Chloroflexus aurantiacus J-10-fl: one gene and its partner. The main gene of each other region encodes a partner of the protein of the gene in region 2 in a complex. Links are inferred from orthologs where the notes say so. Each region holds a gene or a part of one and is shown on either strand. Other genes may lie near its edges.

Evidence for each region.
Region 1: the proteins of secY (region 2) and secA are in contact, whole or in part, in a crystal structure (PDB 3DIN), measured with the Thermotoga maritima proteins. The link is inferred for Chloroflexus aurantiacus J-10-fl from one-to-one orthologs. Residues at the interface, in WP_004081795.1 of Thermotoga maritima: Glu108, Gly109, Glu110, Glu111, Ala236, Glu237, Arg238, Arg239, Ile240, Thr241, Ile242, Gln243, Tyr244, Ala245, Arg246, Arg247, Val248, Thr249, Gly250, Arg251, Arg252, Val253, Tyr254, Gly256, Ala257, Ser258, Thr259, Tyr260, Leu261, Pro262; in WP_004082002.1 of Thermotoga maritima: Glu261, Ala262, Arg263, Lys300, Ala301, Arg302, Thr303, Ile304, Ile305, Leu323, Tyr324, Asp325, Pro326, Val329, Ser330, Tyr333, Ile336, Lys340, Phe345, Val349, Glu363, Phe364, Tyr374, Ser375, Gly376, Gly377, Glu393, Ile395, Thr482, Ser483.

The regions. Positions count from the first base shown.
Region 1 is NC_010175.1:673,264-677,096, reverse strand. The notes cover bases 248-3,758. They hold secA (preprotein translocase subunit SecA), read right to left. Parts: upstream 3,436-3,758; coding sequence 448-3,435; downstream 248-447. Other genes in these bases: CAUR_RS02685 (HD domain-containing phosphohydrolase), read right to left, coding at 3,518-3,758. Also shown: more of CAUR_RS02685, read right to left, coding at 3,759-3,833. UniProt on the Escherichia coli protein: Required for protein export, interacts with the SecYEG preprotein conducting channel.
Region 2 is NC_010175.1:3,221,022-3,224,287, reverse strand. The notes cover bases 1-2,944. They hold secY (preprotein translocase subunit SecY), read right to left. Parts: upstream 2,177-2,944; coding sequence 824-2,176; downstream 1-823. Other genes in these bases: rpsE (30S ribosomal protein S5), read right to left, coding at 2,937-2,944; rpmD (50S ribosomal protein L30), read right to left, coding at 2,740-2,937; rplO (50S ribosomal protein L15), read right to left, coding at 2,231-2,743; CAUR_RS12530 (adenylate kinase), read right to left, coding at 8-676. Also shown: more of rpsE, read right to left, coding at 2,945-3,266. UniProt on the Escherichia coli protein: The central subunit of the protein translocation channel SecYEG. Consists of two halves formed by TMs 1-5 and 6-10.

The DNA of each region.
Region 1 (3,833 bases), 2.5 Mb from region 2 along the record:
ACAACCTGAATGAGGCACAGCGTCAGGCAAGATTTGACATACATCAATGCAGCAAGTACACGCTTTGAATCGGTACCCTTCCACGCTCTGTGATGGGTGTGGTGTAGCGGGTGGTGGTGGGGAAGGTGAGGTGTGCCATCAACGGGCGCGCAGCCGTGCGTCCCCAGCGGACGCCGATAGCACACTAGCCGTGAATCATACCTGATACCACTCGCCGGTGTAGGTCGGTCACGGGTACGCCGGGCGTTCTCGTCACAATCATCTGGCCGGTCTGCGTGAGATGATTCCTACCGACCATTGCGAGGATGGTGCCGGTAGTTCAAGGCGGGCATCCTCGGTTTGCCCATAAGATGGCTCTCACTCTGGATGTCTACATAAAAATCATGCCGGGTAGATCGTCTTCGTCTACCCGGCAACTAGATCCGCCTGAATTGTTCGATCAGGCTCTTAACGCTTCTTCCCGCGTGGTACCGATGGTGCCTGGCGGCCACGGGGCGTGGTTTGAGTTGGTGGTAACTTCCCACTGTTAATCGCCGCCTGAATCTTAGCCGCTTCTTCAGCGACGGCTGTCTGGGTCGCAGGTGTCGATTTCAACGCTTTCGATGCAGGCGGTGCCGAAGGCTGAGCATTCAGCAAACTGGCCAGTTCGTGTTCACGCCCCAGGTGGCAGTGCTTGAATTTTTTGCCGCTGCCACACGGGCACAGCTCGTTACGCCCAATTTGCGGCGTACTGCGGCGCTGCGGTTTGCGCACCACTTCGCCGTTACCGTCACTGCTGACCGTTTGCGCAGTAGCCAGGCGTCGCGCCTGTTCTTCGGCGATTTGGCGCAAGTAAGCTTCGTATTGGAAGGTCGCCGGGATGATGTTGTAGACGATGTCGCGCGCAATATTCTGCTTCAGCTCATCGAACATACGGAATGATTCGCGCTTGAACTCGACCAGGGGGTCGCGCTGGGCATACGCCTGGAGCAGAATATTTTGCCGCAACTCGTCCATCGCCGTCAGGTAATCTACCCACTGACGGTCAATCGCGCCGAGCATCACCCGTCGTTCGATGGTGCGCATCAGTTCAGGGGTAACTGCCCGCTCCCGTTCGGCATAGGTGGTTTCGAGATGATCGAGCAGATACTGTTCAATCTCCTCTTTGGTTTTGCCTTTTAACGTCTCAGCAGTGACCGAGGCAGGTAAAGTTGAATTGATCCGCCGATACGCACGCAGCAAATTGGTCAGGTCTTCCTCTTCAAAGCCGTCGATCAGATGTTCGTCAATCTGCCGTTGAATCTCTTCCGCCATCAGATCAAGCACACGTTCCCGCATATCTGCTTCATCGAGAATCGCTTTGCGGTCGGCGTAGATGATCTGACGCTGTTTATTCATCACGTCGTCAAATTCGACGGTGTGCTTACGGACATCGAAGTTATACCCTTCGACACGGGTTTGCGCACCCTCGATGGTGCGGTCGAGCAGGCCGGCTTGCAGTGGAACATCTGAGTCAACAAAACGCTCCATCAGTCCCTTGATCCGATCCACCGGCCCGAACCGGCGCAGCAGCTCATCTTCGAGCGAGAGGAAGAACCGCGAAGAACCGGGATCACCCTGCCGACCGGCACGCCCGCGCAACTGATTATCGATGCGGCGTGCTTCGTGCCGTTCGGTACCGATGACGTGCAAGCCACCCAGGCGACGCACCTCCTCGCCTTCAGCTTCCGTCTGCGCTCGCGCCTTTTCCCACGCTGCTCGCTTCTGTTCGGGAGTAGCCGTTTCAATGGTGAGACCCTCTTTGCGTAGAAACTCTTCCAGCAGACCGTCGGGATTACCACCGAGCAGAATGTCGGTTCCACGACCGGCCATATTGGTGGCCACCGTTACCGCACCCTTCCGCCCGGCCTGCGCAATGATCGCTGCCTCACGCTCGTGGTGCTTGGCATTGAGCACGTTGTGAGGAATGCCGGCTCGCTTCAGCATCGCGCTGATCCGTTCCGAGGTCTCGACCGAGGTGGTGCCGATCAAGACGGGGCGCCCGATCTCGTGCATCTCTTGCACTTCGCGCAATACCGCGTTGAATTTTGCTTCTTCAGTGGCATAGATCTGATCGGGCAGATCCTCGCGGATCATCGGTTTGTGGGTTGGAATGACTACCACCTCAAGATTGTAAATCTTGGCAAACTCTTCACGCTCGGTGTAGGCTGTACCGGTCATACCGGCCAGCTTCTTGTACATGCGGAAGTAGTTCTGGAAGGTGATTGTGGCCAGGGTCACATTTTCGTTCTTGATCGCCACGCCTTCCTTCGCCTCAACCGCCTGATGTAATCCATCACTCCAGCGCCGCCCCGGCATGGCCCGTCCGGTGAATTCATCAATAATCACCACTTCCCCGTTCGGGGTCACCATGTAATCGCGGTCGCGTTGGTAGATAAACTGGGCTTTGAGCGCGTTCTCGATATAGTGCGTCTTTTCGTAGTGCTCAGGATCGAAGAGGCTCTCACCTGGCGGAATGCGCAGCAGGCGTTCGAGCTTCTCAATTCCTTTTTCGCTCAGGTAGATGCTCTTTGTGCGTTCATCAACGAAGAAGTCGCCGTCCGGTTCCAGTCCCTCTTCTTTCACCTGCTTGGCCGTCACCGATGAACGACGCAATTGCCGCACAAGTTGTGCCATCTGGCGATAGAGATCGGATGATTTTTGCGCCGGGCCGGAAATGATCAGTGGGGTGCGCGCCTCATCGATCAAGATGTTGTCCACCTCGTCAACAATCGCGTAGTGGAGTTCGCGCTGGACGAGTTGCGACTTCTCGTAGGCCATATTGTCGCGCAGGTAGTCGAAGCCAAACTCGTTATTCGTCCCGTAGGTAATATCGGCCAGATAGGCTTCGCGCCGGGTACAGGGCCGCCAGTGGACAAGGCGCTGGTCTTCGGGGTTGGCATCGGGATCGATAAAATCGGGATCGTACAACGCACTTTGATCGTGAGCAATAAAGCCTACGGTAAGGCCAAGGAAGTGATAGATTGGCCCCATCCAGCCGGCACCGACTTTCGCCAGATAATCGTTGACCGTCACCAGATGAACACCTTTGCCCTCCAGTGCGTTCAGGTAGAGTGGTAGTGTTGCCACCAGCGTTTTACCTTCACCGGTCTTCATTTCGGCAATCTTGCCTTGATGCAGCACAATGCCACCGATCAGTTGCACATCGTAATGGCGTAATCCAATTGTGCGATGAGCAGCTTCGCGCACTGTGGCAAAGGCTTCGGGCAAAATATCATCAAGCGTCTCGCCATCGGCCAGACGCTGGCGAAATTCATCGGTTTTCGCACGCAGTTCGGCATCGCTCAGCGCGGCAAACTCAGGTCCCAGCCGGTTAATCTCTTCAACAATCGGTTGCAACCGGCGCAGCTCTTTCTCGTTGCTGTCGCCGAGCAAACGCCGGAGAAAGTTCATCATAGATACACCTCATGACAGGTAGTCTGTCCTACCTGGTACCAGCCACAATGATCGCTTTCCCCATGTGGTCAGCGATACTCACTCACTTCATTATAGCATTGCTGTCTGTTTCGGTGATGATCTGTTCAAAAACGTCAACCACGTGTGGATCAAAGTGGTGTCCGGCCTGCTCACGAATGTAGGCCAGTGCCCGTTCGCGCGGCCATGCTGCTCGATAGGGGCGGTCGCTGGTGAGTGCATCATAGACATCAACCACCGCAAAGATGCGGGCTGCCAGTGGAATTTCTTCGCCACGCAGGCCACGTGGATAGCCGGTACCGTCCCACTTTTCATGGTGGCACCACGGAATATCGAGTGCAGGAGCCAGAAAGGCAATCGGGCGCAGTAACTCCACGGCC
Region 2 (3,266 bases):
TCCTAACCTACGGCTGCGCTGGAGCCAGATATGGGCTGAGCGCTTTTAGCATTGCCTCTGTCACGAGCGCGATCTCACGTTGACCATCGATTTCGTGCAGAATACCCTGTCGCTGATAGTATTCAATCAGCGGCATTGTCTGAGCAAAATAGACATCTAATCGGTGCTGCGCCGTCTCGATCGAGTCATCGCTCCGTTGATAGAGTTTGCCGCCGCAGGCGTCGCAGATACCTGGCCGATGCGACGGGAAGTAATAGATATTGAAGATCGCACCACAGGTGCGGCACGTCTGCCGACCGGCAATGCGGCGCAGCAAGACATCTTGTGGTACGGCCAGAAAGAGAACAGCATCGATACGTGCGTTGTGGTCGGCGAGCGCCACTTCCAGTGCCCGCGCCTGCTCTTGCGTGCGCGGAAAACCGTCAAAGATAACCCCTGACGCGCAATCAGGTTGTTGAATGCGTTCAAGGATCATCCGAATCACGACTTCATCAGGTACCAATTCCCCCCGATCCATGTAGGACTTAGCCAGCATACCCAATTCAGTCCCTTCGCGTAGGGCTGCACGGAAGAGATCGCCACTCGCTACATGCGTAAGTCCCGTGCGATCGGCAAGGGTTTTGGCCTGGGTGCCTTTGCCGGCACCGGGTGGTCCTAGTAAGATAACGTTGGTCATGACTCGGCGCTCGCTCAACTTCAAAAACCGCACATTATCTGTTGCACGGTATGACCATCTGCCTGTCTCACAAAGACGCTGCCCAACCGGCATGCCGGCGAGCAACGAGCTTTATTGTACTACATTTTCCCGGTTTGTGTGCAACGACTATCTGGTCAGAAAACCTTCATAGTCGCGCATGATCAACTGCGCCTCTAATTGACGCATTGTGTCTACCGCAACACCGACCACGATCAAGAGCGCCGTACTACCCAAACCAATCTGGACGCCGGTAATCGATTGGGTCAGGAACGGAAGCACGGCAATCAGGCCCAGGAAGAGCGCACCGGCCAGAGTAATACGGTTGAGCACCTTCATCAAATACTCTTCCGTCTTCTTGCCCGGGCGAATGCCGGGAATAAAACCACCGTTGCGCTGTAGATTTTCGGCCAGGTCCTGCTGGGTGAAGATGACAACCGTATAGAAATAGGTGAATCCCACTGTCAACAGGAAGAGCAGCGTCATGTAGACAATGCCACCACCCTGACCGGTTGGGTTAAAGGTATTGTAGAAAAAGCCAGCAATGGCATTCCCAATCCCTTCGGCACCGGGGCGATAGAACCACGATGCCACAATGCCAGGGAAGATGATAATGCTTTGAGCGAAGATCAACGGGATCATACCAGCCGAATTCACCTTCAGCGGGATGAAGCTGCTCTGACCACCGTAGACCTTATTGCCGCGCACACGTCGGGCGTACTGGACACGAATCCGACGCTGACCTTCCTGCACCAGGACAATACCAACAATTGTCAACAGTGCAATTGCCACAAAGCCTATCAGACCCAAAATGGTACTGAAATCACCCGCCTGGCTGATCTGGAAGCCCTGGATGATCAATCCCGGTAGGCGCGAAACAATCCCCCCGAAGATGATGATCGAGATACCATTACCAATACCACGTTCATTGATCTGCTCACCCAACCAGATCAGTAGCATGGTACCGGCGACCATCGTCGTCAGTACAGTAAATGTGGGCAAAAAGTTGGCACCCAGATCGAACGGAGTACGGAACAACGACAGTGTCGGGTCGTTGTTTGGATTAATCGTGCGTTCGAGGGTCAGAGTCTGACCATACGCCTGCAAATAAGCCAGCGGAACAGTCAACCACAACTGATAGCGATTCAGCCGCAGACGACCCTGTTCGCCTTCTTTCTGCAATTCCTGAAGAGCAGGGATCAAGGGTTGCAGCAACTGTATAATGATTTGAGCCGTAATGTAGGGGTAAACCCCCATTGCTGCAACCGAGAAATTCTCCAGTGCCCCACCGGCAAAGAGATTCAGTAACTGAGCCAGTTGGTTGGTTGCCAGCGCCTGGCGCAACTGCTCGAGTGTTGTCGGATTGATGTTAGGTACCGGAATATGCGCGATCAGACGAAACAGGAATAGCATCCCCAGTGTGAAGAGGATGCGACGCCGTAGATCGGGCAACTGAATAGCACGAAGTACAGCCTGTAGCATGATACTACTTCCTATGAATGGCGAGAACCTGTGAGGTTCTCGCCACATGACCGATTACGACTGGCGGGCATTGCGCATGCTCGGATTTGGCCCGCGTGAGCGTGAATGGCGTTCAACAACCCATGTGAGATCGATGGCTTTCCCACCAGCAGCTTCGATCTTCTGGCGAGCACTGGCCGAAAACTTGTGCGCCTTGATAACCAGTGGTTGCGTGAGTTCACCATCACCTAAAATTTTCACCGGCATTCGCTTCCGGCGTACCAGACGGCGTGCCAGGAGCGTTTCGGGTGTGACCTCAAGATCGACTGGCCAATCGACCAGGCTGCCAACGTTGACCACTTCATATTCAACGCGGAACTTATTAACAAAGCCCCGCTTGAAGGGCATCCGCTTGACCAGACGGTTCTGACCACCTTCAAAGGTGCGATAAGGGCCGGGACCGCTGCGGGCCTTTTGCCCCATCATACCCTTACCGCCGGTTTTTCCTTTACCCGAGCCGTGGCCGCGACCAATTCGCTTACGCTTTCGGTGCGCACCCTCGGCGGGTCGTAAATCGTGAAGTTTCATGCCTGCACCTCGTCCTCAACCTCTTCCACCTTCACGAGGTGCTGCACCTTAAACAGCATCCCGCGCACCGATGGATTATCCGGTTTGAGTACACTCTGATTCAACCGGCGCAAGCCCAGCGCGGCCAGGGTCTCCTTCTGGTCGCGCGCATAGCCAATTGCGCTCTTCACATACGTTACGCGCAGCTTACCCATCAGGCTGCCTCCGTTTCCCGTCGTGTCCGGCGCTCCATCAGCTCTTGAGGCGTCATATCGCGCCGGCTCGCCATCTCGTGCAGCGATGTCATCTCGCTGAGCGCCTTAAATGTTGCTTTCACAACATTTACCGGATTGTTGCTACCGTAGACCTTTGAGAGCAGGTCTTTAATTCCGGCTGCTTCGACAACCGGACGGACACCACGACCTGCGATAACACCCGTTCCAGGTGCTGCCGGGCGCAACATGACCTTCGTAGCCGCAAATTTCGTCACGACCTCGTGGGGAACGGTTGCATGCACCAGCGGCACACGAATCAAATTACGCTT